DNA from 2 places in the Paenibacillus sp. FSL E2-0201 genome. Region 2 is predicted to be linked to the other one. Evidence: predicted binding sites of a transcription regulator. Region 2 holds the regulator's gene; the other holds the start of a gene.
The links. The regulator CtsR, encoded in region 2, represses protease genes until heat stress. The targets are predictions, from matches to a motif close to ATGGTCAATAAAGGTCAAACA.
Positions count from the first base shown of each region.

Region 1: clpP (ATP-dependent Clp endopeptidase proteolytic subunit ClpP) is a predicted target of CtsR. The motif match lies at 11,449-11,469, and genes of this name have one in related genera.

Region 1 is NZ_CP150154.1:173,886-189,116, forward strand. It holds gene NSU15_RS00850 (altronate dehydratase family protein) at 18-1,508, shown strand; gene NSU15_RS00855 (DUF1858 domain-containing protein) at 1,713-1,940, shown strand; gene NSU15_RS00860 (DUF438 domain-containing protein) at 1,981-3,240, shown strand; gene NSU15_RS00865 (ROK family glucokinase) at 3,449-4,399, shown strand; gene rapZ (RNase adapter RapZ) at 4,445-5,344, shown strand; gene NSU15_RS00875 (YvcK family protein) at 5,402-6,349, shown strand; gene whiA (DNA-binding protein WhiA) at 6,494-7,423, shown strand; gene NSU15_RS00885 (HPr family phosphocarrier protein) at 7,521-7,790, shown strand; gene NSU15_RS00890 (SIMPL domain-containing protein) at 7,940-8,695, shown strand; gene NSU15_RS00895 (DUF4163 domain-containing protein) at 8,819-9,922, shown strand; gene NSU15_RS00900 (GDSL-type esterase/lipase family protein) at 10,032-10,670, shown strand; gene clpP (ATP-dependent Clp endopeptidase proteolytic subunit ClpP) at 10,766-11,362, opposite strand; tRNA gene NSU15_RS00910 (tRNA-Arg) at 11,556-11,630, opposite strand; gene NSU15_RS00915 (sugar-binding domain-containing protein) at 12,063-13,115, shown strand; gene gap (type I glyceraldehyde-3-phosphate dehydrogenase) at 13,218-14,228, shown strand; gene NSU15_RS00925 (phosphoglycerate kinase) at 14,344-15,231, shown strand, end outside.
Region 2 is NZ_CP150154.1:6,164,921-6,180,151, reverse strand. It holds rRNA gene NSU15_RS27995 (23S ribosomal RNA) at 124-3,052, shown strand; rRNA gene rrf (5S ribosomal RNA) at 3,186-3,302, shown strand; gene NSU15_RS27985 (GNAT family N-acetyltransferase) at 3,723-4,895, shown strand; gene NSU15_RS27980 (CtsR family transcriptional regulator) at 5,186-5,647, shown strand; gene NSU15_RS27975 (UvrB/UvrC motif-containing protein) at 5,678-6,202, shown strand; gene NSU15_RS27970 (protein arginine kinase) at 6,231-7,295, shown strand; gene clpC (ATP-dependent protease ATP-binding subunit ClpC) at 7,331-9,799, shown strand; gene radA (DNA repair protein RadA) at 10,092-11,459, shown strand; gene disA (DNA integrity scanning diadenylate cyclase DisA) at 11,474-12,550, shown strand; gene pssA (CDP-diacylglycerol--serine O-phosphatidyltransferase) at 12,615-13,352, shown strand; gene NSU15_RS27945 (PIN/TRAM domain-containing protein) at 13,533-14,621, shown strand; gene ispD (2-C-methyl-D-erythritol 4-phosphate cytidylyltransferase) at 14,717-15,231, shown strand, end outside.

The DNA.
Region 1 (15,231 bases), 790 kb from region 2:
ACGATATGATCAAGACCATGAAAGAGGTACTACAAATCAATGATGCTGATAACGTAGCGGTTGCATTGAAGGACTATAAGGCAGGCGACACTATCGTAATTGGTTCAAAAGAGATCAAGATTACAGAAGATATCGCCAGAGGTCATAAAATTGCATTAACCAGCATTAGCGAAGGCGAGAATGTGTTGAAATATGGTTATCCAATCGGTCATACCAAAGCACCTATTGCGCCTGGTGAATGGGTGCATACCCATAATACGAAGACCAACCTAACAGGGGTAGAGGAATATACGTTTGAGCAGAAGCTGATACCGAATCCTTTTGCCGATGAGAATTTGACCTTTAAGGGGTACCGTCGCTTTGATGGAACTGTAGGTATTCGCAATGAGCTGTGGATCGTGCCTACAGTTGGTTGTGTGAATGGAGTGGCGGAGCAGATCATCAATATTTTCAAGGCAGAGGTTGGCGATATCGCTCCGTTCGATAACGTGCTCGTACTGAAGCATAACTATGGTTGCTCTCAGCTGGGTGATGATCATGACAATACTCGTACGATTCTGGCTAATGCGGTTAAGCATCCAAATGCGGGCGCCGTACTTGTGCTCGGACTAGGTTGTGAGAACAACAATCTGCATATTTTTAAAGACATGCTGGGTAGTTACGATGAGGATCGTGTGCGTTTTCTTGTCTCGCAAGAGGTTGGGAATGAGATTGAAGAAGGCGTAAAGCTGTTGAAGGAACTCTACAATAACGTACAAGGCGATCATCGGGAAGAAGTCTCGCTCTCTGAGCTGAAAATCGGTCTGAAATGCGGAGGCTCCGACGGTTTGTCCGGTATTACTGCGAATCCTCTGCTAGGACGTTTGTCTGATTATATGGCTGCTCAGGGCGGTACAACTGTACTGACTGAAGTGCCCGAGATGTTTGGCGCCGAAAAGATTCTGATGGAGCGTGCGGCAGACGAAGCTATTTTTCACAAAATTGTCGATCTTATCAACGACTTTAAGCAGTATTTTATGGACTATAAACAACCGGTATATGAAAATCCTTCCCCAGGCAATAAAGCAGGAGGTATTACTACGCTTGAGGATAAATCTCTGGGTTGCACTCAAAAATCAGGTAATTCTACGGTAATGGATGTACTCAAGTACGGAGAGCTTATCACTAACAAAGGACTAAATCTTCTTAACGCACCGGGCAATGACCTAGTGGCTTCGTCGGCTCTGGCTGCTGCTGGCTGCCAATTGGTGATCTTTACGACTGGTCGGGGGACACCATTTGGTACATTTGTGCCAACGATGAAGGTATCGACGAATACACCTTTGTATGAAGGCAAACGTCACTGGATTGATTTTAATGCAGGTGTGTTGGTCGAAGACGGTTCTCCAGATGAGGTCCTGCGTGATTTTATTAACTACATTATCAGCGTGGCTAGTGGGGAATGGGTAAATAATGAGAAGAATAACTTTCGTGAGATTTCCATATTTAAAACAGGAGTAACGCTATAATAAATGAACATTTACCAATCAAGCTGTCCCTTATGCTTTTTAAGCGTAGGGGGCAGTTTTTTTAGTTTCGGACTATACATAATCCATCTTTAAAAAGAACGATAATTGCATTCTTCTAATTTAGTGACTGCAATCACAATCGGCCCATACGGCCTGTGCTAATCTGTTGTTGAGAATAGTTCTCACACAAAGGAGAATAGTCCAATGGAAAAAGTGCTGCGAATGGATGAGTCTATCTTCGAGATGGTAACACGGCATCCGGAGGTCGTTGAGATTATGGTAGAGCTGGGCTTTAAGGACATTGCTAAGCCAGGCATGCTGCAGACCGCTGGCCGTTTCATGACCTTATCCAAAGGAATCAAATTGAAGAAAATGGATCTCGAAACCGTGAGGTTAGCATTTGAACGACATGGCTTCGAGATTATGAAATAAAGACATCTATCATCAAAATATCATTAAGGAGAGATCAATAATGAGTGAACTGATAAATAACCGCGAGGTTGATGTACCGGAGCAAACTCGTCGCCAAGCCATGCTCAAGGAGATTATTAAAGAACTACATGCAGGCAAAAGCGTAGAAGAGGTGAAGGCGCGCTTCGAGGAAGCTGTAGGCGATGTTACCGTAGCGGAAATCTCAGCTATGGAGCATTCATTAATGACCGAAGAGGGGATTCCGGTATCCGAGGTACAACGGCTTTGTTCGGTCCATACAGCGATTTTTAAAGGTTCTATTGAGCAAATTCACCGTTCATCTAAGCCTGAGGAGCAGCCAGGGCATCCAGTACACACCTTCAAGCTGGAAAACCGCGAGATAGAAAGACTTGTAAACTTCCGTTTAGATTTACACGCAACCAAATTTCAGAAGAACGACAGTGAAGAACTTATCTTCAAGTTATTGGAAGATTTAAGCTTATTGCTAGATCTTGATAAACACTACAGTCGTAAAGAGAATCTGCTATTTCCTTACCTTGAAAAGTATGGGATTTATGGACCGACCAAGGTCATGTGGGGAGTCGATGATAATATCCGCCGTATGATAAAAGAGGCCAAAGCAGCACTTAGCGCGTATAACGGAAACGCTGCAGAAATTGGGGCTCAAGTTACGGAGATTATCCAGGAAGTAAATGAAATGATCTTTAAAGAAGAGAATATTCTACTGCCTATGGCGCTGGACAAACTGACTGAAGACGAATGGGTCAAAATCGCTCGGGAGAGCGATGAGATTGGTTTCTGTCTAACCGCACCGGAGCAGGAATGGGTCCCAGAGCGCGCCGCAGAGCCGGAAGGTGCAGTGCTGGGAGAAGCAGAGGGAGTAACTCCGCAAGAAGGGTTCATACGTTTTGAGACAGGGCTGTTGTCACTGCATCAGCTGGAGACCGTACTCAATCATCTGCCGGTAGATCTGACATTCATTGATGAAAATGATGTTGTGCGGTATTTTTCACACGGCAAGGAACGTATCTTTGCCCGAACTAAGGCAGTTATCGGCCGTACGGTACAGAACTGTCATCCGCCTCAAAGTGTTCATGTGGTGGAGAAGCTTCTGGAAGACTTTAAGGCAGGAATTAAGGACGCTGAGGACTTCTGGATCAACATCAAGGATAAATTTATCTATATCCGTTATTTCGCTGTCCGCGACGAGACAGGCCGGTATATGGGGACGCTAGAGTTTACACAGAATATCGCACCCATCCGTGCACTGGAGGGGCAGAAGCGTATTCTATCAGAATAATGGGTGCTAATGGAAAATTTCCAGATAATAATATGGGAAGAAGACTCTCTTGCTTTGGCGCAAGAGGGTCTTTTTAGAATATAATAGAGTATACTATTGAAATAAGGAATTCCCGGGTGTGTTGTCTTTCCTTGACCACAGAGGGGGCTTCTATTATAGTTGGTACTTAGGATTAACTATTTTAGTATAAAAAAAGGTGGCTTGTTACATGTCTGAGAATATCTACGTTGGCGTGGATTTGGGTGGAACTGCAATTAAGGTTGGAATCTGCAATGCTGAGGGAACTCTACTACATACTTATGAGGGACCAACAGGAACTGCAGAAGGTGTCGATACTGTTATCGATAATATCGAGAAGTATGTACGCCAAATTGTGGAGGATTCCCCGTACTCTTGGGATCAGCTTGCAGGTGTAGGCGCGGGCGTAGCAGGGTTCACAAATATTCGTGAAGGAATCATCATTCTTGCGCCCAACATAGGATTTAAAGATGTGCCGATTCGCTCCATTTTGGAAGATCGCTGGAACAAGCCTGTCAAAATAGACAATGATGCGAACGTGGCTGCGCTGGGTGAAGCTTGGAGTGGTGCAGGACGCGGGATTGAGAACTGTGTCTGCTATACCCTTGGAACAGGTGTGGGTGGCGGAATCATTATTAATGGAAAGATTTATCAAGGTTTCGCGGGTCTAGCGGGCGAGCTTGGCCATATCACTGTAGTGCCGGATCTGGAAGCTATTCAATGTGGTTGTGGCAATATGGGATGTCTGGAAACCGTTTCCTCTGCTACAGGTATTATTCGTATGGCTAATGATGCAGTCGCTCGTGGTGATCGTACTTCCCTTTCTCAGGTAGAGAAGATTGCAGCGAAGGAAGTATTTGATGCGGCTAAAGCTGGTGATGAAGTAGCGATTCGTATAGTAAACCGTGCAGCTTACTATCTGGGTAAATCTATGGCTTCTGTTGCGGCCGTGCTTAACCCTGAGGTCTTTATCATTGGTGGTGGTGTGTCTAAAGCTGGAGATATTCTATTTGATGAAGTTCGTCGCGTGTTCGCTAAGCTCGCACCAGCTCCGCTTCAGACGGGTGTTTCGATTATCCCTGCGGAGCTTGGCAATGATGCAGGTATTGTTGGTGCTGCAGGCCTTCTGCTTCGTTCTTAAAAGATAGGGAGTATTCATATACTAATTTAGGGAGGGGACGCTTTAATGACCGAATTGGACAATACTCCAACGGCTGGAGCCACCCTGATCATTATTACCGGAATGTCAGGTGCGGGTAAGACAATTGCTGTGCAGAGTCTGGAAGACCTAGGGTTCTTCTGTGTCGATAATTTACCGCCGGTGCTGATCCCTAAGTTTGCAGAACTGATTGAGCAGTCGAAGGGTAAGATCGCTAAGGTAGCACTTGTGATTGACCTGCGTGGCCGGGAATTCTTCACTGCTTTGTCCGAGTCTCTAGCCTATATCAAAGATGAGTCAACCATTGGCTGTGAAATCTTGTTCTTGGATGCTACGGATTCGGTACTTGTGCAGCGTTACAAGGAAAGCCGGCGTCATCATCCTCTAGCACCCAAGGGACTTCCGCTTGACGGTATCAAGCTGGAACGTAAAATGCTTGAGGAATTAAAGAATTCAGCCACATTATGTCTGGATACTAGCAGTATGAAACCAGTGCAGCTTAAAGAGAAGATTGTATCTCGGTTCTCGCATTTAGGAAAAAGCACACTTTCCGTCAATATTACATCGTTCGGATTTAAGTATGGTATTCCTATTGATGCAGACCTCGTCTTCGATGTTCGCTTTTTGCCTAACCCGCATTATGTGGATCACCTGCGGCCAAAAACAGGTCAGGACAGCGATGTCTATGACTATGTAATGAAGTGGCCTGAAACACAGGTGTTCCTGACCAAACTGCTCGATATGCTTCATTTCTTAATTCCGCAATATCGTAGGGAAGGTAAATCCCAGATTATTATCGGCATTGGCTGTACAGGCGGAAAACACCGTTCAGTAGCCATTTCGGAATATTTGGGTAAAATGCTGGGCGTCAGCGAAACGGAATCCGTAGCGGTTAGTCATCGGGATTCTGAGCGTGATCGGCACTAATGAGAGAAGGGGTCCATAGTGGCTGAAGAACAAAGACAGCGTCCACGTATCGTCGTTATGGGCGGTGGTACGGGGTTATCTGTCATGCTTCGCGGCTTAAAAGAAAAGCCGCTAGATATTACAGCTATAGTTACGGTAGCGGATGATGGAGGAAGCTCGGGCATTTTGCGCAGTGAACTGCAAATGCCACCTCCTGGGGACATTCGCAACGTATTAACAGCTATGGCTGATGTGGAACCGCTCATGGCGGATATTATGAGATATCGTTTCAACACGGGTGAAGGCTTGGCAGGTCATAGTCTTGGTAATCTAATCCTTGCTGCGCTTACAGATATATCTGGTGATTTTGTCACAGCTGTTCGCGAGCTTAGCCGATTATTCGCTGTTCGTGGACGGGTATTGCCCGCTGCGGGAGATGCCGTTGTGTTACGTGCAGAAATGTCGGACGGTACGATTATCACAGGTGAGTCTAAGATACCGGAAGCCGGCGGGATCATCAAACGGGTATCTTTGGAGCCTGCTGATGTGGAACCGTTGCCTGAAGCACTTGAAGCGATTCGAAACGCTGATGCGATTCTTTTGGGACCAGGAAGTCTCTATACGAGCATTCTTCCGAACCTACTTGTTCCAAAGCTAGCAGAAGCCGTTGTATCTTCGGATGCAATCAAAATCTTTGTCTGCAATGTAATGACTCAGCCTGGCGAAACGGATAATTATACCGTAAATGATCATCTACAAGCCGTTTATGATCATATTGGAATTCATTTATTCGATTATGTTATTGTCAATGACGGTGAAATTCCAGAGCAGGTCCAGACGAAGTACGCAGAGAAGGGCGCACGTCCGGTACAACTCGACAAGGATGTACTAGATGGCAGTGGGTATAAAGTCATCGCGGATAAGCTAGTGTTATTCCGAACTTACTTAAGGCATGATACCGATAAACTTAGTCATCATATCTACCAGCTTGTGCAAGATTGGATAAACAGGAACCCTAGGGTATAACTTAAAAATATAAGAAAATATAAGTTTTACACCTATACTTTCTTATATTTCTCGCATAAACGCTTACCGTCCTCAAAAGGACGCCGAAGGCGTTTATGCTTGTATATATGAATGACGTACTTATTTCAGAAAGAGGTGAGACCCTTGTCTTTTGCGGCCCTTACCAAAAAAGAGCTGACGATGGTGGAGAGTGAGCCCTGTTGTGAGAAGGCGGAAATGTCAGCACTTATCCGTATGAATGGATCTGTGCAGCTTTCAAGCAAAAAGGTTATTCTCGACATTTCGACGGAGAACGCCGCGATTGCAAGGCGGGTATATTCTTTGCTTAAGAAATATTACCAGGTCCATATTGAGCTACTCGTGCGTAAAAAAATGCGTTTGAAGAAAAATAACGTTTATATCGTTAGAATTCCTAGTCGCGTACAGGAGATCCTAAATGACCTCAGAATTGTGTCCGAAGGATTTATTTTTACCGACGGTATTGATAAAGAGATTGTTGGGAATAACTGCTGTAAGCGTGCTTATTTACGCGGTGCCTTTTTGGCGGGCGGATCGGTTAATAATCCGGAGGGTTCCTCTTACCATTTGGAGATTTCCTCGATGTATGAGGAGCATTGTAAGGCGCTTGTCGATCTAGCTGGTGAATTTCACCTAAACGCACGCTGCATTGAACGTAAAAAAGGGTTCATTCTATACATTAAAGAAGGCGAGAAGATTATCGAATTCTTAAGTTTGATCGGGGCGCATCAAGCGTTGTTCAAATTTGAGGATGTAAGAATTATGCGGGATATGCGTAATTCCGTGAATCGGATCGTGAACTGCGAGACCGCGAATCTCAATAAAACGATAAGTGCCGCGGTGCGGCAGATTGAAAATATCAAACTGCTGCAGCGAGAAGTAGGACTGGAGAGCTTGCCGGATAAATTGCGAGAAGTTGCAGAAATTCGAATGGCACATCCAGATATCAACCTTAAAGAGGTTGGTGAAATGCTGAAAGGTACAGTTAGTAAGTCCGGAGTAAATCATCGGCTTCGTAAGATTGATGAACTGGCGGACAAGGTTCGCGGCGGCTAGTCACTTTTTTTCTAGTGTGGTTTACGTTATAATGATATAATAATATAAAATTAATGTGAAATTTTTGGGGAGAACTCAATTAGGGGGTAAGCGTTTCATGACAAAGCACCCGGTAGTTGTTCGGTTGAAGACAGGGCTACACGCTCGACCGGCAGCATTGTTTGTGCAAGAAGCTAACAAGTTTTCGTCGGAGATTTTCGTGGAAAAAGACGATAAAAAAGTAAACGCCAAAAGTATTATGGGTATTATGAGCCTAGCGATCAGTTCCGGCACGGAGATCTATATCAGCGCGGATGGTGCAGACGCGGATCAAGCTGTAAACGCTTTGACGAGTCTCGTCAGCAAAGAAGAGCTTGAAAACCAATAATATTTTGAGATGACTTTTTATCGCATGACTAAAAAGCCCCTAGGGGCTTTTTTTAATACCAAAAAATAGATTTACGTGTGCAACATTTACCAAAAAGACTCGTCTAGAGGATAATAACAAATCACAAAAGATGAAAGGGGCTGGCAAATATGAAAGGTTTGGTTAAAAAGATTGGTTCAGTGTTGATCGTAGGGAGTTTGTTAATTGGAGGGATTAGCATGAGTGGTGCCTTCCAAGGTCCTGCAAAGGCTTACGCAGATGAAGTGCAGAAAAATGTCGTTAGTGTAGTAGGTAAAGGTGAATTGTCCATCAAGCCGGATATTGTATACTTGTCCATCGGTGTAGATACTACGGCTGCAACTGCACAAGAAGCGCAAAAAACAAATGCTGCTAAAATCCAAAAGATCACTACACTACTGAAAGGGACTTGGAAAATCGCAGACAAGGATATTCAAAGTACCCAATTTTATGTGCAACCCAACTATAGTTATAGCGAAAAAGATGGACAGCAAGTGAAGGGATACAACGCGAATCATACGCTGTTAGTGTCTTATAGAGATCTGACCAAGGTTGGTGAATTGCTGGATGCTGCATCTGCGGCAGGGGCAAATAATATCGGAAATGCACGTTTTTCAGTGGAAGATACTTCTGCCTTTGAAGCTCAGGTGATTGAAAAGGCGATGGCGAACGCAGATGTTAAAGCAGGAGCTATTGCTAAGGCAGCTAGACGTAGCTTGGGTCAAGTAATCACAGTCAGCCAAAATGATGGTAATGTTACTCCGGTTTATTTTGAGCAGAATCTAAAAATGGAAATGGCTGCAGCAGATGCTGGTGCAAGCACATCCGTTCAACCGGGAGTAGTTAAAGTTACAACACAGCTGAGCGTAATGTATGAATTGAAATAGTAGCAGAACAAGATGTGTGTAGAGAGGAGAGGTGCTCTTCCGCTAGTAATAATGCGGGGCGCCTCTTTTTTTGTGTAAAATCGCTAAGATTATGTTTAATAAACTGGAAAGGGGAGGAAAAATATGATGATGAATATCTCAAAAGAAATAGTACGCAAATGGGGCATAGGCTTGATGTCGGCGGGGTTATTGCTTGGTGGTGGATTACTGCCCGTTGAGACTGGTTATGCAGCATCGGATCAGACAAAGAGTGAGGCTATTGCTTCACGTATAGTTTTGAAGGCAAACGGGATGATTTCTCAGCAGACAGGTATTTTGCAGGAAGGGAAGGCATGGGTACCGATCACCTTTATGCGTGATGTGCTGCGATTACCACTTACTTATGATAAAAAAGAAAATGCATATACGATTGGAAAGGGAACGACAAAAACTAAGTTCATGTTATCTAGCTATGGAAATTCTATTTGGGTGAACAATTATTACATTCGAGAATATGAAGGAAAGCTAATTAACAATCGGTTTTATGTTCCATCAGGCCTGTTGAATGATTATTTGGGCTATAAAGTGGATTGGAGTCGGGACTCTGGTAGGCTGAACGTGATGAACAGACCACTGAACGTGCTGACAGTAACCACTGAAACCTATGCTAAGGATCGGCAAGAGGCTTTTATCCAGCTTGATTATCCGAGGATCAGTGGATTAAGTAATTCCAATGCGCAGCAGGCAATTAATAATACCTTGAAGGAAAGTGTTACGAAATTTGCGGCTGCTGCAGATCAGGATATCTCCGATCGGACCGGGGCAGAGCCTAAGTATACCTATGATATAGATTATGTGGTGACCTACAATCAGGATGGTGTGATCAGTTTAGTGATGTCACAGTATAGCGATACGGGCGGCGCTCATGGAATGACTAATCGTGAGGCATTTACTTTTTCACTTAAGGATGGCAAACGTCTATTGCTGGGTGATTTGTTTGGTGCTAATCCCAACTACAAACAACAGTTAAATGCCAAGCTGAACAGGCTGGTAAAAGCGGAGGAAAGTTATTTGGGAGGATTCAACGGATTGAATACGGAGAAGTATTTTTATCTGAAGGACGATAAGGTTGTTTTATTCTTCCAATTGTACGAATATACAGCTTACGCTGCAGGGTTCCCGGAATATACCTTTACTTTCAAAGAACTGTTGCCGGAAGGCGGTAGCCCATTTGCTGCAGTAAAATAAATAGAGAAGTCGTAACCGCTAGTGTTACCACTGGACATCTCCCCCTTACCAGAATCATCGCTAATTCATATGCTAAAGGGAGTAACTAGTTTATGAACGGGGGAGAGCTATGAGCTATCAATATACTGCAATTGGCGATTCCTTGACGACTGGATTTGGCGCTCTGCCAGGTAACGGTTTTGTACCGGTATACCGTAGAATGGCAGAAGGGAGACTGCGTTCTAATGTAGTCTCTACGAATTTAGGCGTGAATGGATTGACTACTTCTGAACTGGAACAGCGGTTACGTGGGAGTTCTATGACTCGCGAGGCTATACGAGCAGCCGACATCATCACTTTATCCATTGGTGGCAATGATTTAATCCATGCTGCGAAGGCTGCAGCTAGACAACCTGAAAATTTATCAAAAGAGCTACGAAGATCACTACAGGAATGCAAACAAAATTTTGCTGCAATTATGAGTATTCTCTTTCAATTGAAGGCGGGAACGCGTAGACCTTTTATCATTCGAATTGTGGGATTGTATAATCCCTATCCTCAGGTAGTAGGCGCTACAGAGTGGGTTCGGCAGTTTAACGGTTATGCCTCGCAGTACAGTAGCCGAGTATGTGGATTTGCATCTATCTATAATGAGTTTGCAGGAAATGAGAGAGGGCTATTATCGATTGACCACTTACATCCGAATGGCCGAGGCTACCGTGTGATTGCTGAGAAACTCGATGCACTTGGATATGGCGGTTTGATTTAATTGAGATTCGTATGAAGTGGTGGTCTGAAAAGTAAAGAGGCTGTGCGCTAACCATCAAGTGGATAGGGCACAGCCTCTTTGTGTTGTTTTATAGCTTACACACCGCTAGGCAGTGTTTTCTCGATGACTTTATCAACGATACCGTAAGCTGCCGCATCTGCAGCAGTCATGAAGTAATCACGATCTGTATCCTTCTCAATACGTTCTAGCGGTTGACCCGTACGTTCTGCAAGAATACGATTCAACTTATCACGCAATTTGAGGATACGGCGGGCACGGATTTCGATATCCGTTGCTTGACCTTGAGCACCACCCAGAGGTTGGTGAATCATGATCTCACTGTTAGGCAGTGCGAAGCGTTTGCCTTTAGCGCCAGCGTTAAGCAGGAATGCTCCCATGGAAGCTGCCATACCTACACAGATGGTGGAAACATCCGGTTTAATGTACTGCATTGTATCAAAAATAGCCATACCTGCAGTAATGGAACCGCCGGGGCTATTCACATAAAGGTGAATGTCCTTATCCGGATCTTCGGCAGCCAAGAACAGCATTTGTGCAATGATAGAATTGGCTACCACGTCATTAACCTCCGTTCCAAGGAAAATGATGCGGTCCTTCAGCAGGCGGGAATAGATGTCATAAGCGCGCTCACCGCGGTTGCTCTGTTCTACTACCATAGGAATATAACTCACGTGGAAAACCTCCTTGATATTGGTTCTTCAAATGTATTCATTTTTACTCTTGCCGTATTACCCACATGATAAACAAATTCAAACAAAAAGTCAAAGAAAGTCAAACTTATATTCAAAAAAAAGAGCCGACATGCGGCTCTTTGGTTAAGTAGTAGTATAGATGCTACTAAATTATGTACAAAAGTGAAATTAATGGCGCGCCCGCCAAGAATCGAACTTGGATCTCAGGCTTCGGAGGCCTACGTCATATCCATTGGACCACGGGCGCAACAAAAATGATTATAATACAATTTCTGTGCAATTGCAATGGACAGGAAGAAACGACGTTATCGTCCTTTATTGACGACAACCGTTTCTCGTAGAAATATAAGGATAATATATAACGTGAAACTTATAATTTCTTATATTTTTAATAATGCTATGCACGGGCTCTACCCCTTGTCTTCAAGGTGGACAAGCGTATATTGTCTTTCACTCAGCGATAGAATCTGGATTGTTAATGACAGGTTTTAGGAGCCGTACCTCTTTCCCGATCTTATAAATGTATAAGAAGACAAGCGCTTGAGAATTCTACTCTCGGAAGACTTGCACTTCGAGCAATATTTGGTTAGAATATGAGTGGGACTTAAAAAGTTTACCCGGGACATTTTGAGACCATGAACAAGGGAATAGAGGAAGACGAAGTTGCAGGAGTGAAAGTATGCGTAATTTATTAGATATCCAAAAGCAGCTTCTGCCTGATCTCATGGAAACCCTTAAGAGACGGTACACGATTCTTCATCAGATCATGCTGTCCGATATCATTGGGCGCAGAACGCTTGCCGCTTCGCTTGATATGACTGAGCGGGTACTGCGTGCCGAGACGGATCTTCTGAAATCGCAAGGGCTCATTGAGATCGAGAGCGTTGGCATGCGCATTAGCGCTGCTGGGCGTAGACTGCTTGATTTGCTAGAGCCGGTCGTTAAGAGCCTGTTTGGTCTGGATGAGCTGGAAGAGAAAATTCGGGCAACGTATGGTCTGGATAAAGTTATTGTGGTGCCGGGTGATTGTGAGTCATCGCCGTTCACTAAACGTGAACTCGGCCGAGCAGGTGCAAAAGCGCTGCTCAGTGTACTTCGTACAGATGATATAGTTGCTGTCACAGGTGGATCAACGCTTGCCGATATGGCTGATCAACTGACACCGCCGTTATCCCTTTCCTATAAGAACGCTTGGTTTGTTCCGGCGCGTGGTGGATTAGGAGAGAGTATGGAGATTCAAGCCAACACAATTGCCTCAACAATGGCAAAACGAGTTGGAGCGAATTACCGGTTGCTGCATGTACCTGATCTACTTAGTGGGGATGCCTACCAGTCACTAGCACTTGACTCTAATATTGGAGAGATTGTACAAATCATCCGCAGTTCGCGTATTATTGTACATGGGATTGGGGATGCCATTGAAATGACTCGCCGCCGCAAGCTGGATGAGGCTACGGTCTCAGAGATCCAGGGTGAGGGAGCCGTGGCTGAATCCTTTGGGTATTACTTTAACGAAGATGGTAAGGTTGTCCATACTATGCTTACGATGGGGCTGCGTCTTGAAGATATTGTTCGAACGGAGACAGTCATCGGTATTGCTGGAGGCAAACCAAAGGCCAAAGCTATTCATGCCATGCTGCGTTTCGGGCAGGAGAATATTCTCGTCACGGACGAGGCTGCTGCTGTAGAAATCGGCAAGGAAATCGACAATCAGTTGCAGATATCCTCGTAACACACTAGAACATATACCTTGCATTATACTTAACATTGTTGTCATGACAGGCTTCACGGTCTGTTTTGAATAAATAAAACGAATTCTAGGAGGAACTATTCAATGAGTGTAAAAGTTGGAATTAACGGATTTGGACGTATTGGACGCCTTGCTTTCCGCCGTATTCAAAATGTAGAAGGTATCGAAGTGGTAGCAATCAACGACTTGACTGACGCTAAGATGCTTGCTCATTTGCTTAAATATGATACAACTCAAGGTAAATTCCAAGGTGATGTTGAAGTGCATGATGGCTTCTTCAAAGTCAATGGAAAAGAAGTTAAGGTTCTTGCTAACCGCAACCCTGAAGAATTGCCATGGGGCGACCTAGGCGTTGATATCGTACTTGAGTGCACAGGTTTCTTCACAACTAAAGAAGCAGCTGAAAAACACTTGAAAGGTGGAGCTAAGAAAGTAGTTATCTCCGCTCCAGCTACTGGCGACATGAAAACTGTCGTTTACAACGTTAATGATGACATTCTTGATGGTACTGAGACTGTTATTTCCGGCGCATCTTGCACAACGAACTGCCTAGCTCCAATGGCAAAAGTATTGAACGACAAGTTCGGTATCGTTGAAGGCTTGATGACTACAATTCACGCTTACACTGGCGACCAAAACACTTTGGATGCTCCACATGCTAAAGGTGACTTTAGACGTGCTCGTGCAGCAGCTGAGAACATCATCCCTAACACTACTGGTGCTGCTAAAGCAATCGGTCTTGTTATTCCAGAACTTAAAGGTAAATTGGATGGTGCAGCTCAACGTGTTCCAGTTGCAACTGGTTCCCTGACTGAGCTTGTAACTGTTCTTGATAAGAGCGTTACTGTTGAAGAAATCAACGCAGCAATGAAAGCAGCTTCCGATCCAGACACTTATGGTTACACTGAAGATGAAATCGTATCTTCCGACATCAAAGGTATGACTTTCGGATCCCTGTTTGATGCTACACAAACTAAAGTATTGACTGTTGGCGACAAACAACTGGTTAAGACTGTTGCTTGGTATGACAATGAAATGTCCTACACTGCACAATTGGTTCGTACTTTGGAGAAATTCGCTAAAATCGCTAAGTAATTGACTTGATATAAGCAACATCTATAGAGCGGAAACAGAAGTTCTTTGTTTCCGCTCTTTCTAAATGTATTCTTGTTTCCTGCTAGAAACAATTTTGGGTGTGGAGGAATTAATCATGAACAAAAAGAGCGTCCGTGATGTAGAAGTAAAGGGTAAACGCGTATTTGTACGCGTGGATTTCAACGTACCTGTAGAAGACGGTAAAATTACTGATGATACTCGTATTCGCGAAACACTTCCAACCATTAAATATTTGATCGAAAATGGTGCGAAGATTATTCTCGCAAGTCACATGGGCCGCCCTAAAGGCCAATTCGTAGATTCCATGCGTTTGACTACTGCTGCTGAACGTCTGTCCGAGCTTCTCGGCAAACCAGTAGCTAAAGCTGACGAAGCTGTTGGTGAAGCTGTAAAAGCAAAAATTGCTGAGCTAGGCGAAGGCGACGTACTTGTACTTGAGAACGTTCGTTTCTACCCAGGCGAAGAGAAGAACGATCCTGAACTGGCTAAACAATTCGCTGAACTGGCTGATTTGTTTGTCAATGATGCGTTTGGTGCGGCTCACCGTGCTCATGCTTCGACAGAAGGTATCGCTCATTTCCTACCAGCTGTATCCGGTCTTTTGATGGAGAAAGAATTGTCTGTTCTGGGTAAAGCTCTTTCTAACCCTGAGCGTCCTTTCACTGCAATCATCGGTGGTTCGAAAGTGAAGGACAAAATCGACGTGATCGACAACCTGCTCAATCTGGCAGACAATGTCTTGATCGGCGGCGGTCTGTCTTATACCTTCACCAAAGCTTTGGGATTTGAAATTGGTATTTCCCTAGTGGACAACGATAAATTGGAAACTGCTCTTGGATTCATCGAGAAAGCCAAGGCGCTTGGCAAGAACTTCTTGCTTCCAGTTGACGTCGTGGTAGCCGACAAATTCGGTGCAGATGCCAACACGCAAATCGTTCCTTTCAATGAAATCCCAGAAGGCTGGGAAGGTCTTGATATCGGA
Region 2 (15,231 bases):
CTGGATACCGAAACGAATTTGCGTTTTAGAACATCTTTTAGCAACTTGTGCAAACAAGTAAATGTTATTAGTGAGATGATTCCAAGAGAGATATCGTATGATATTTTCCTGCGGAAAAATCATGGTTAAGCTAATAAGAGCACACGGAGGATGCCTAGGCGCCAGGAGCCGACGAAGGACGTGGCGAACAACGAAACTGCCTCGGGGAGCTGTAAGCAAGCTTTGATCCGGGGGTGTCCGAATGGGGAAACCCAGCTGTGGTAATTCGCAGTTACTCATACCTGAATACATAGGGTATGTAGAGGCAGACCAGGGGAACTGAAACATCTAAGTACCCTGAGGAAGAGAAAACAATAGTGATTCCGTCAGTAGCGGCGAGCGAACGCGGAACAGCCTAAACCTAAGAGCTTGCTCTTAGGGGTTGTGGGACGTCTCACATGGAGTTACAAAGGAATATGGTAGGTGAAGAGGTCTGGAAAGGCCCGCGATAGAGGTAAAAGCCCTGTAGCCTAAACTGTGTTCTCTCCGAGACGGATCCCGAGTAGTGCGGGGCACGTGAAACCCCGTATGAATCCAGCAGGACCATCTGCTAAGGCTAAATACTACCTGGCGACCGATAGTGAAACAGTACCGTGAGGGAAAGGTGAAAAGCACCCCGGAAGGGGAGTGAAATAGAACCTGAAACCGTGTGCTTACAAAAAGTCAGAGCCCTATTTATGGGTGATGGCGTGCCTTTTGTAGAATGAACCGGCGAGTTACGTTTAACATGCAAGGTTAAGTCGAGAAGACGGAGCCGCAGCGAAAGCGAGTCTGAATAGGGCGACTCAGTATGTGGACGTAGACCCGAAACCGTGTGATCTACCCCTGTCCAGGGTGAAGGTGCGGTAACACGCACTGGAGGCCCGAACCCACGCACGTTGAAAAGTGCGGGGATGAGGTGGGGGTAGCGGAGAAATTCCAATCGAACTCGGAGATAGCTGGTTCTCCCCGAAATAGCTTTAGGGCTAGCCTCGGTATAAGAGTAGTGGAGGTAGAGCACTGATTGGGTGCGGGGTCCGCAAGGATTACCAAGCTCAGTCAAACTCCGAATGCCATATACTTATTGCCGGGAGTCAGACAGTGAGTGCTAAGATCCATTGTCAAAAGGGAAACAGCCCAGACCATCAGCTAAGGTCCCCAAGTGTGTGTTAAGTGGGAAAGGATGTGGAGTTGCACAGACAACCAGGATGTTGGCTTAGAAGCAGCCACCATTGAAAGAGTGCGTAATAGCTCACTGGTCGAGTGACTCTGCGCCGAAAATGTAACGGGGCTAAACACACCACCGAAGCTATGGCTAGATACGAATGTATCTGGGGTAGGGGAGCGTTGTATGTGGGTTGAAGGTGTACCGTAAGGAGCGCTGGACAGCATACAAGTGAGAATGCCGGTATGAGTAACGAAAAGATCAGTGAGAATCTGATCCGCCGAAAGCCCAAGGTTTCCTGAGGAAGGCTCGTCCGCTCAGGGTAAGTCGGGACCTAAGGCGAGGCCGAAAGGCGTAGTCGAAGGACAACAGTTTGAAATTACTGTACCACCGTAATCCGCTATGAGCGATGGGGTGACGCAGGAGGGTAGTGACGCGGACTGATGGATATGTCCGTCTAAGCAGTGAGGCTGATGTGTAGGCAAATCCGCACATCGTTAAGGCTGGGCTGTGATGGGGAGCGAAAATTGTAGTAGCGAAGGTCATGATCTCACACTGCCAAGAAAAGCCTCTAGCCAGGAGAAGGTGCCCGTACCGCAAACCGACACAGGTAGGCGAGAAGAGAATTCTAAGGCGCGCGGAAGAACTCTCGTTAAGGAACTCGGCAAAATGACCCCGTAACTTCGGGAGAAGGGGTGCCCCGGTAGTGTGAATAGCACGAGGGGGCCGCAGTGAAAAGGCCCAAGCGACTGTTTAGCAAAAACACAGGTCTGTGCGAAGCCGCAAGGCGAAGTATACGGGCTGACGCCTGCCCGGTGCTGGAAGGTTAAGGGGAGTGGTTAGGGGTAACCCGAAGCTATGAACCGAAGCCCCAGTAAACGGCGGCCGTAACTATAACGGTCCTAAGGTAGCGAAATTCCTTGTCAGGTAAATTCTGACCCGCACGAATGGCGTAACGACTTGGGCGCTGTCTCAACGAGAGATCCGGTGAAATTTTAATACCTGTGAAGATGCAGGTTACCCGCGACAAGACGGAAAGACCCCATGGAGCTTTACTGCAGCTTGATATTGAATTTGGGTACGATCTGTACAGGATAGGTGGGAGCCGTAGAAATCGGAGCGCAAGCTTCGGTGGAGGCGCCGTTGGGATACCACCCTGATCGTATCTAGGTTCTAACCTAGTGCCCTAATCGGGTACGGGGACCGTGTCAGGCGGGCAGTTTGACTGGGGCGGTCGCCTCCTAAAGAGTAACGGAGGCGTTCCAAGGTTCCCTCAGAATGGTTGGAAATCATTCGAAGAGTGCAAAGGCATAAGGGAGCTTGACTGCGAGACCTACAAGTCGAGCAGGGACGAAAGTCGGACTTAGTGATCCGGTGGTACCGCATGGAAGGGCCATCGCTCAACGGATAAAAGCTACCCTGGGGATAACAGGCTTATCTCCCCCAAGAGTCCACATCGACGGGGAGGTTTGGCACCTCGATGTCGGCTCATCGCATCCTGGGGCTGAAGTAGGTCCCAAGGGTTGGGCTGTTCGCCCATTAAAGCGGTACGCGAGCTGGGTTCAGAACGTCGTGAGACAGTTCGGTCCCTATCTGTCGTGGGCGCAGGAAATTTGAGAGGAGCTGTCCTTAGTACGAGAGGACCGGGATGGACGTACCGCTGGTGCACCAGTTGTTTCGCCAGAAGCATGGCTGGGTAGCTACGTACGGACGGGATAAGCGCTGAAAGCATCTAAGCGTGAAGCCCCCCTCAAGATGAGATTTCCCAATTAGTAAGACCCCTTGAAGACGACGAGGTAGATAGGTTGGAGGTGGAAGTGCAGTAATGCATGGAGCTGACCAATACTAATCGGTCGAGGGCTTATCCTATACTTAAAATGCAAATTCAATTCGGATTCAGTTTTCAGGCGATTAAGCCTGTAACCAATAAGCTGCATGTCCTTTATAAGGACTGATATTTTCTCGCAGCGATTTCGAGAAGCGAAAGCTTCGAAAAATCATGTTTGGTGGCGATAGCGGAGGGGTTCCACGCGTACCCATCCCGAACACGACCGTTAAGCCCTCCAGCGCCGATGGTACTTGGACCGAAGGGTCCTGGGAGAGTAGGACGTTGCCAAGCACAATTAGACCACTGTTGAGTCATCGACAGTGGCTTTTTTGCGTTTATTATAGACTGTGGAAAACTTGTGGATAATATTTTGAATTTGCAGAAAAGTTACGCACATGTGGATAGATGATTGAAAGAGAAATAATCCCTAAATAGTGTGGATTAAATACATATTTATATGGATCTGTCAACAGAAAACCTAAGTAGTACACGGGTTGCTGTGGATATAGCCGGGATTATGTGGATAGAGCTATTGATAAGTGGATAACTATTTTAACTTGGATGTGACAAGATTTCAAGACTATTTTTAAAACTGCATAGAGCTGTGGATAACTAAAAATAAAGTTATAAATAATGCAATAGATTAGCGCACAATTGATGCTCTTGTTATACTTATCCTAAAAGTAATTTTATAAAGGATGAGGTGAGTTTGTGGTAATAAGACAGTTACGCCCAGATGAGTTCGATGCAAGCATGAACTTGTCAGAATATGCTTTTCAATACAAGTTACCTAGCGACAAACGGGAAAGTGCTCAAAAAAGTTTCAAGCCGGAACGGGTATGGGGTGCCTTTGAAGACGGGACACTCGAAGCAAAATTGACGCTTCTGCCATTCCAAGTGTACATACAAGGGAAAGTGGTGCCTATGGGTGGTATCGCTGGAGTAGCAACATGGCCAGAGAACCGCAGACAAGGGCATGTGGCAAAGCTTTTAACACATGCACTGCAAACGATGAATGAAGCGGGTCAAAGGCTCTCTTTTCTGCATCCGTTCCTGATTCCCTTTTATCGTAAATTTGGTTGGGAAGTTTATTGTGAATATAAGAAATACTCCATTCCTGTAGCGAAGTTTCCCAAGAAGGTTGAAGTTGAGGGCAAAGTTAAACGGGACATTAAAGATATCGAAGTATTGGATGGCTTATACAATCAATTCGCTGTCAGATATAACGGGACACTTAAGCGTGATTTGGACTGGTGGGAGAATTCTGTTTTAGATGACGAAGGAAAAAGTGCAGTGTTTTACTCTAAAAGTGGTGAACCAGAGGGATACGTGCTGTATAAGGTAGAGAACAGAGAACTGGTCATTGATGAATTTGTTTTTTTGAATGAACAAGCTCGGCAGGGGCTGTGGACATTTCTTGCGAACCATGATTCGATGGTGACCGGTGCATCGTTGAAGCTGGTGCCTTCGGACGACATGTTACCCTTCTTGCTGCCAGATCCGCGTATAGAACAGGAGAATTATCCTTATTTTATGGGTCGTATTGTGAATGCTAAGACATTCATTGAAGGTTATACCTTCAGAGGAAACAGCAGCCAAAAGAAACAGCTTATTTATATAGAAGATAAATACGCACCTTGGAATGATGGATTGTGGGAATGGAATATTTCTAATGAGGGATCGGCAACTTTTACACGCGGGGAAGGGAAACCGGCAGAAGCAGACTTAAACTGTGATATCGGCACATTGACGGCATTAATGCTTGGATATAAACGTCCGGCAGAGTTAGCTCGTTATGGACGCATCTCAGGTCATTCAGCTGCACTGGAATGGTTTGAAGAAATCTTACCGCAAGCAGAAACTGCATTATTTGATCATTTTTAAAATAAAAATTCGGGCTCTCCCCTTCGAAAGATGTTGGGAGGGCTCTTTATTTCCGAATACATTCGCTGAAAAAAGTGAAAAATAAGAGAATCCACTTGGAATTAGCACAGAATATGTTATAATATTAAAAAGTCAAAGAAAGTCAAAGTCAACGAAACTTAATGACATTGATCCGATCCTCTGAATACGTGGAATTATCCACAAATGTTTAAGTTCAATTAAAGACCATTGTCATTAGGAATGCAAGTTGCAATCGGTATTATAAAGATTTAAGCACTGGAGGATGAGTGATGCGCAATATCTCTGATATTATCGAACAATATCTGAAGAATATTTTGCATGAAAGTCCCGAAGGTACGGTGGAAATCCAGCGAAATGACCTGGCGGACCAGTTCTCATGCGTACCGTCACAGATCAATTATGTCATCAGTACACGCTTTACTTTGGAAAAAGGTTATGTGGTGGAAAGTAAGCGTGGTGGCGGGGGATATATTCGTATTCAACGTTTTGAATTGCCACCAAACGTGGCACTGCATGCCCATTTAAACCATACTATAGGTGGCGGGATTGATCAGAACGCTGCTGAAGGGCTGATTTATCAGCTGGAGGAAGCCGGTTTTCTAAGTAAGCGTGAAGCGTGCCTTATGCGCGCTGCTGTTTCTCGGGAATGCCTAACGGTTAAGATTCCATACCGGGATGAGATTCGTGCCAAGATTATGAAGGCGATGTTAATCTCTTTGTTAGGCAAATAATTGTCAACCATAAGGGAGGGGCTTTCGCTTATGCAATGCCAGGAATGTGGCGTCAAGCCGGCAACACTCCACTTCACTAAGATCGTGAATGGAGAGAAGACGGAGTTTCATATCTGCGAGAGCTGTGCACGGGAGAAGGGGGAACTCATTCCCGGAACGGCTGGAGGGTTCTCGATCCACAGTCTGCTGTCAGGTCTGCTTGATCTAGAGGGTGCCGGCAAGGAGAAGTCGGCTGCAACGAAGACAACGCAGAGTCTGCAATGTGAGAATTGTGGGATGACGTACTCCCAGTTTAGCAAGTTAGGCCGTTTTGGCTGTAGCTCCTGTTATAAATATTTTAACAGCGCACTTGACCCGCTTTTTAAGCGAGTGCATGGCAGTACTTCACATGTAGGTAAGATTCCGAAACGTGCAGGAGCTCAGATTGTATTTAGACGCCAAATTGATGAACTCAAGCAGGAATTACAGCAGAGTATTACGCAAGAAGAATTCGAGAAAGCAGCGGAGCTGCGGGATCAGATTCGTAAACTTGAAAAAGAAATAGCACAAGAGTAAAGTCTTTGATATATAGGGGGGATATGACATGTCAAGTCTCCGATTTACTGAACAAGCACTTAGTGATTGGATGCGCTCTGGAGGTAGTCACTCCGAGATTGTAATTAGCAGTCGTATGCGTATTGCCCGTAATCTAGAGCATCTTCCGTTTCCAATGCTGGCTTCCTTAGAGCAATCGGAAGAAGTGTTAGAGCTGCTGGCTCCTGTGTTTCATGAGGAAGCAGCTGCAGATTTCGGATCTTTTCAACTCCTAAAGCTTGATGAAGTGAATGAACTGGACAAAAAGGTACTGGTTGAGAAACATCTAATCAGTCCTAACTTGGCTAATGATTCGCGCAGCGCGGCTGTCTTGTTAAATGAAGATGAGTCGGTCAGCATCATGATTAACGAAGAGGACCATCTGCGAATCCAATGTCTGTTTCCTGGTCTTCAGGTTAGAGAAGCATGGGAACGTGCGACGGCGATCGATGATATATTTGAAGCAGCTGTCAATTACGCTTTTGATGATAAAAGAGGATACTTGACCAGTTGCCCCACTAATGTGGGTACAGGGCTTCGTGCTTCCGTAATGCTGCATCTGCCAGCACTTGTAATGACGCATCAGATCAATCGCATATTGTCTGCAGTGAACCAAGTGGGCTTGACTGTAAGAGGAATTTACGGTGAGGGCAGCGAAGCAGTAGGGAACATCTTTCAAATATCCAATCAGATCACCCTCGGTCAAACGGAGAGTGAAATTATAGAGAACCTTCACAGTGTAGTTACGCAGATCATAGAGCATGAGCGAAATGCCCGTGAACGGTTGCTTGTTGATTCCGCACTGAGAATAACCGACCGAGTGAAGCGTTCTTATGGGATTTTATGTTATGCAGCTCTTATGGAGCTTAAAGAATCTGCACAACGTCTGTCTGATGTGAGACTTGGGGTTGATCTTGGCATTCTGGAAGGTCTTTCGATTTCAGTGCTAAATGAACTTAACGTTAAGACACAGCCAGGATTTCTGCAAAAGATGTTCGGCGATGAGTTAAACGCCACTGAACGAGATATGTATCGGGCAAAACTGCTCCGAGAGACACTGGGAACACAACATTAATATAGATATTTACTATTCATGGAGGTGCAGGAGATATGATGTTTGGAAGATTTACGGAACGCGCACAAAAAGTGCTAGCGCTGGCGCAGGAAGAAGCTGTTCGTTTAGGACACAACAATATTGGCACAGAACATATTTTGCTCGGACTTATTCGTGAAGGAGACGGCATTGCTGCTAAGGCATTAATTGCTTTAGGGCTAGGTCTTGAAAAAATCCAGGACGAAGTGGAGACACTGATTGGCAGAGGTCAAGAACAGCCTACGAACATTGCTTATACTCCTCGCGCTAAAAAAGTGATTGAGTTGTCGATGGATGAAGCCCGTAAGCTGGGACATACGTATGTCGGCACTGAGCATATTTTGCTTGGACTTATCCGTGAAGGGGAAGGTGTCGCGGCACGTGTGCTTAATAACCTCGGCATCAGCTTGAATAAAGCTCGTCAGCAAGTGCTGCAGCTCCTGGGAAGCAGCGAGGCTGCCTCTAGTCATAGTGGAACTCCGGCTAATGTCAGCACACCGACTCTAGATGGTCTTGCGCGCGATTTGACCGCCTATGCTAAGGAGGGCAATCTAGACCCGGTTATCGGCCGTAGCAAGGAGATTGAACGTGTTATTCAGGTACTGAGTCGCCGGACTAAGAATAACCCGGTACTGATCGGTGAACCTGGTGTTGGTAAGACAGCTATCGCTGAAGGACTTGCACAAAAGATTATCAACAATGAAATCCCAGAAACACTTCGCGACAAACGCGTCATGACGCTCGACATGGGCTCAGTAGTGGCTGGAACAAAATATCGCGGTGAATTTGAAGACCGCCTCAAGAAAATCATGGATGAGATTCGCCAAGCAGGTAATATCGTGCTCTTTATCGATGAGCTTCATACGCTGATCGGTGCTGGCGGCGCTGAAGGTGCGATTGATGCATCTAACATTCTTAAGCCGGCTTTGGCCCGTGGAGAACTTCAGTGCATAGGCGCTACTACGCTTGACGAATATCGTAAATATATTGAAAAAGATGCAGCGCTCGAACGACGTTTCCAACCGATTACGGTGGATCAGCCTTCTCCAGAGGAAGCGGTCCAAATTCTATTCGGACTTCGCGATCGTTATGAAGCACATCACCGTGTAAAGATTACGGATGAAGCTATTGTGGAAGCAGTGAAGTTGTCCGATCGTTACATTCCGGACCGTTTCCTGCCAGATAAAGCGATTGATCTTATCGATGAAGCAGGATCTAAAGTAAGGCTTCACTCTTACACCATCCCGCCAAATCTGAAGGAACTTGAAATGCGCTTGGATGATATCCGCAAAGAGAAAGATTCCGCAGTGCAGAGTCAAGAGTTTGAAAAAGCGGCTGCCTTGCGTGATACAGAGCAAAAGATCCGTGAAGAGCTTGATACCACTAAGAACCAATGGAAAGAAAAACAGGGTCGCACGGATTCAGAGGTTACACCTGAAGACATCGCACAGGTTGTAGCTAGCTGGACGGGTATACCTGTAAGCAAGCTGAAGGAAGAGGAGACCGACCGTCTACTTAACATGGAGGCTTTACTGCATGAACGAGTGATCGGTCAGGACGAAGCTGTTAAGGCAGTTAGCCGGGCACTACGCCGTGCGCGTGCGGGTCTTAAAGATCCGAAACGTCCAATGGGTTCCTTTATCTTCCTCGGTCCTACAGGTGTAGGTAAAACGGAGTTGGCTCGTGCATTGGCTGAGGCTATGTTCGGCGATGAGAATGCGGTCATCCGTATTGATATGTCGGAATATATGGAGAAGCACTCCACGTCCCGCTTAGTCGGAGCCCCTCCTGGATATGTTGGCTATGAAGAAGGCGGCCAATTAACCGAGAAGGTACGCCGTAAACCTTATTCTGTAGTGCTGCTTGATGAAATTGAAAAAGCGCATCCAGAAGTATTCAATATTCTACTGCAGGTTCTTGAAGACGGTCGTTTGACTGACTCTAAAGGACGGGTAGTTGATTTCCGTAATACATTAATTATTCTGACTTCTAACGTAGGCGCACAAGCGATCAAGAAGAATTCGACACTTGGATTCACAGCTGTGCAAGATGCTGGAGCAGAATACGGTAATATGAAGGGCAAGGTTATGGAAGAGCTTAAGAAGAGCTTCCGTCCTGAGTTCTTGAACCGGATTGACGAAATCATCGTCTTCCATTCCCTCGATGAGAAGCATATTGCTGAAATCGTTACGTTGATGTCTGATGAGCTGCGCAAGCGGCTGCGTGAATATGATGTTGATTTTGTACTCACGGATGCAGCGAAGGCTTTCCTAGCTAAGGAAGGTTACGACCCAGCCTTTGGTGCACGTCCGTTGCGTCGTGCGATACAGAAGCATATTGAAGACCGTCTTTCCGAGGAATTGCTCCGAGGAAATATCCAAAAGGGTGATTCCCTCAACATTGATGAAGTTGGCGGAGAACTTGTAGTGAATAAAGTGGATGCTCCAGTAGCGCCATTGCTTGAAAAAGAAGTAGAATCCGAATAAAAAAACGGAATAAATAAGGCTTCCGCTCCTCAGTTTTTTAGAGGGGTGGGAGCTTTTTTTAATATAAGAAAGTATAAGTTTGAATCAATACTTTATTTCTTATATCTCTTGCTTAAACGCTTATTGTCCTTATAAGGACGCTGAAGGCGCTTATACTTGTTGTAAATTTTTCACTTAAAAATATACATTTAGTACAAATGCCGAATGACCTTTCGTTAAAGAGGCAGAAATGGTAAACTTTCATTAGAAGAAAATATCCGCAATTTAAAAGTTCGGACCGTAAGGAGAACAAATGGCTAAACCTAAAACTAAATTTTTTTGCACTGATTGTGGATACGAATCGCCAAAATGGTTCGGTAAATGTCCCGGGTGCCAAGCTTGGAACTCCATGGTGGAGGAAACGGAAAGCGTAGTCAAAACACAGGGAATGAATGCCCCTATTTTTCATAGTAAAGAAAAAGCACAATCGATCATAAGTATAGAAAGTGACAAGGAACCGCGCATACTGACAGGTATAGGTGAGCTTAACCGTGTTCTCGGTGGGGGGATCGTGCCAGGATCGCTGGTATTAGTAGGGGGAGACCCAGGAATCGGTAAATCTACGCTCTTATTACAGACATCGCATGCTCTAACAACTCAGGGATTGCGAGTGCTGTACATCTCGGGCGAAGAATCGGTAAGGCAAACTAAGCTACGTGCGGATCGCCTCGGTGCGTTGTCAGCTGAGCTATATGTACTATGTGAGACGAATATGGAAAGCATAGAAGAAGCGATTGAACAAATTCAGCCGCAATTTCTTGTGATCGATTCGATTCAGACTGTATTTATGCCAGAAGTGACGAGTGCGCCAGGCAGTGTGACTCAGGTTCGGGAATGTACGACAAGATTTATGCGTATCGCTAAGATTCGGGGAATTGCAACAGTTCTCGTTGGGCATGTCACCAAGGAAGGCGCTATTGCAGGCCCACGGATGCTTGAACATATGGTGGATTGTGTGCTGTATTTTGAGGGAGAGCGGCATCATACGTATAGACTTCTGCGGGCTGTAAAGAATCGCTTCGGTTCAACGAATGAAATCGGCATTTTCGAAATGGGTGAAGTGGGCTTAACAGAAGTAGAAAATCCGTCTGAGCTCTTCTTGTCGGAACGTCCACTCGGTGTAGCCGGATCCACCGTCGTGGCCAGTATGGAAGGGACTAGACCGGTGCTTGTTGAGCTTCAGGCTCTTGTCGCTGCTACTCATTTCCCCTCCCCGCGCCGGGTGTGCACAGGTATGGATCATCAACGGATGGCACTCATCATCGCTGTACTGGAGAAGCGAATGGGCATGTTCCTACAGAATCAGGATGCATACCTTAACGTGGCTGGAGGAGTAAAGTTGGATGAACCTGCGATTGACTTAGCAGTAGCTATTAGTATCGCTTCCAGCTTTCGTGATATTTCAACAAAACCTTACGATGTTTTCTTCGGTGAAGTAGGACTTACAGGTGAAGTAAGAGGTGTTTCACGCGCGGAAATGCGTGTGAAGGAAGCCGCGAAGCTAGGCTTCCGGCGGGTGATTATGCCAGAGAAAAGTTTGAAGGGCTGGAAGCACCCGCAAGATATCCAGATTATAGGCGTCAGTACCGTAGCAGATGCACTATCGGTCGCGTTAGATTAGGGGGCACAGGGATTATGAAAGAATATAACCAATTAGAGAATATGAATGATCTGCTCAGACTGGCGGCACCGGGAACACCTTTTCGGGAAGGTCTGGAGAATGTGCTGCGCGCAAAGACGGGAGCACTAATCGTCGTTGGCTATAGTCCCGAGGTGATGGAAGTAGTAGACGGAGGATTCTCCATTAACTGCGATTTTTCGCCCAATTATTTATATGAGCTCGCCAAAATGGACGGTGCCATTATTCTTAGTGAAGACTTAAAGCGGATTTTGTATGCAAATACACAATTAATTCCGGATTCGTCTATTTCATCAATCGAGACAGGCATTCGTCACCGGACCGCCGAGCGTGTAGCGAAGCAAACAGGCAAACTGGTGGTTTCCATTTCACAGCGCCGTAATATCATTACTCTGTATCAAGGCTCCATTCGATACGCACTAAAAGAAATCGGAGCTATTTTGGCTAAAGCTAATCAAGCGATTCAGACCCTCGAAAAGTACAAAGCGGTTCTTACACAAGGACTGACGAATTTGTCTGCTTCAGAGTATGAGGGAATCGTAACCGTGGCCGAAGTGGTCGGCGTGATTCAGCGGGTAGAGATGGTTCTACGCATAAAAATGGAGATCAAACGATATATAAATGAATTAGGCAACGAAGGACGCTTAATCAGCATGCAGATGGAAGAACTGGTTGGAAATACAGAGGAAGAAGCATGGCTCCTATACAGAGACTATGCTAAGGAAGAGCAAGAAGATAAAATTCGTGAAATTATTGCCGGTCTCAAACGTATTAGTGATGATGACCTAATGGATGATAACCATATTGCTCGATTGCTGGGCTACTCTTCAACGGCAATTTCATCCGAAGAAGTGGTTACACCACGTGGGTATCGTCTGCTTAACAAAATTCCGCGGCTTCCAAATGTGATCATTCATAATCTGGTGGAGCGGTTTGAAATGCTGCCTAATTTGATGTCTGCAAGCATAGCCGAACTGGATGAAGTGGACGGAATTGGGGAGGTGCGAGCTCGTAATATTCAGGATGGGCTCAAACGTTTACAGAAGCAAGTTCTTATTGACAGGCAAATGTAAATAACATACAATCACGTAATATTGGAGCTATTTAAGGCCAATGTGAGAAAATTGAGGTGAAGAAATGATACAAAAATCAATTCCGAGTCTTTTTACCATAGGTAACTTGATGCTCGGAATGTTTGGTATCATGATGGCGTTTGACGGTAAAGTTAGCATGGCCGCTATCATGGTTATTATTGCTATGCTGTTAGACGGATTGGATGGCCGAGTTGCTCGTGCACTTAAATGTGAGAGTGAATTTGGTAAGGAACTGGACTCTTTGTCTGATGTCGTTTCCTTTGGAGTAGCGCCGGCTGTTATTATGTACGTTTCAAGCCTGCATGATTTGAATTCTGCATTAGCCTGGACAGTAACTGCAATTTTCCCGGTGTTTGGGGCATTGCGCCTTGCTCGCTTTAATGTTCAACCAGGGGTTCCTGGTTATTTCATCGGTTTGCCAATTCCTGCTGCTGGTGGTGTACTTGCCACATTAGCTCTTTTTAATAAAGATGTTTCCGCTCCGTTTATGATCGTGGCTACACTGCTCTTATCGTATTTGATGGTCAGCACTGTTAAATATCCTAATTTTAAGAAGGTCGGCTTGCCTAAAAAAGTGGTTGTCGGTGCGCCAGTAGTCATTATTGTTGCTGTGGCAGTTGCCGTTGTATTCCCAGAGGAAATTGCTAAGCTAATCTTCGTCTTACTGGGGATTTACGCGTTATATGGTTTTAAACAAAACATCGATCGATTGACAGCAAGACGCCGTCACCGTCGTAGAAGACGTTCCGAAGATAAAGTGTATCACTCAAAGAACGGTTAAAGCATTCACTCGTAGTAAGGATAAATTCATACATTTATTACTAAAGGCTTTGTCTTCCCTAGGGATGGCAGAGCCTTTTTGCAATTACAGCGCTACTCCAAGTTTATCGTCTTGAAAATTGGAACATACTGGTGAGGTATAGATCATTCAAGGATGAATAAAAAGGAGGTGCGTTAGGTTATGTGGAAAAAAGTGATATTGTCTTTTGCTTTAATATGTGGAGCTTGGTCTGGTTTTTCGCTATACCATGCGCTTGAAAGAGGATTCCCCAAGGGGATGGAAAAGCTGAGTGAAAGTTTACCTGTAGAGGGAAGCATTTTATTTACGGTGCTGGGTGCCATTATTTTTTTGTTTGCGGGGTCTTTATGCGCGGAATGGGGAGGTTCAAAACTGCGGGAGGCGGTTCTGTACTGTTCGCGTATACCAATGAATGAATTGGCTGCAGGTGCAGCTGGGCTTACAGGGGGGCTTCTGCTGTCTCTTCTGTTATATCCTGCGATGATTTGGCTTGGAAAAGCAGGACAGCTGCTCCAGGTACCCGTTACGTTAGCTTTTGGATATATGGGGCTGCGGATCGGACTGGAGAAAAAAGAGGAACTAGCTGCACTTTGGACAACTGGACGATGGGGACAAGCGGCTGAGCCGGAAGGTCGTGGGCTGGAGGAGCATAAAATCCTCGATACTAGCGTGATTATTGATGGACGGATTGCTGACATTTGTAAAACTGGTTTTATTGAAGGAACGATTGTTATTCCGGAATTTGTACTTGAGGAGCTCCAGCATATTGCAGATTCTTCCGATCTACTGAAACGGAATCGCGGACGGCGGGGACTTGATATTCTCAATAAGATTCAAAAAGAGCTTGATGTGAAGGTGTTAATCTATGAGGGGGATTTTGAAGAAATCTCTGAGGTGGATAGTAAGCTGGTGAAGTTAGCGAAGGTACTGCGAGGTAAAGTAGTTACTAATGACTTCAACTTGAATAAGGTATGCGAATTGCAGGGAGTCTCAGTTCTGAACATTAATGATCTTGCGAATGCCGTAAAGCCCGTAGTGTTGCCCGGTGAGGAAATCGTGGTTCAGGTCATTAAGGATGGCAAAGAGCATGGACAAGGCGTAGCCTATTTAGATGATGGAACGATGATCGTTGTGGAAGGCGGACGTGAATATATCGGGACTACGATGGAGGTACTTGTCACTAGTGTGCTTCAAACTTCAGCTGGACGGATGATATTTGCGAAGCCAAAGCTCTTGGAAAAAGCACAATAAGTAAAGATAAAGTGCATGGCAACTGTCCTATGGGTTGGAAATGCCCGCCAAACACGTTATGATGGGAATATACGTGAAAGACAGGAGCCTGAGTAATGTCAAACAGTGTGGGCGTCGTCATTGTGGCGGCAGGCAGAGGAACGCGAATGGGGACTGTAGAGAGCAAGCAATATCTGTTATTGCAGGGTAAACCAATTATCGTTCATACGCTGGAAGTATTTCAGCAGCACGAATTGATTTCCGAAATCGTGCTTGTAACCGGTAAGGAAGATATTGAACGCTGCCGGGAATGGATACAGCTCTATAAGCTGGACAAGGTTAAGGCTATCGTGCCTGGTGGATCTGAGCGTCAGCATTCTGTACATAAAGGATTGTTGAAACTTACGACACAGTGGGTAATGGTGCATGATGGGGTTCGCCCGTTTGTACAGCCGATTGAAATTGAGGCATGTTACAAGCGAGCGAAGCAGATCGGTGCTTCAGTTCTTGCTGTACCAGTCAAAGATACGATCAAACAGGTAGATAACGAAGGCAAAGTACTTTCTACGCCGGATCGGCGAAGTCTGTGGGCGATTCAAACCCCGCAGACTTTTCGTCTTTCTGAATTGCT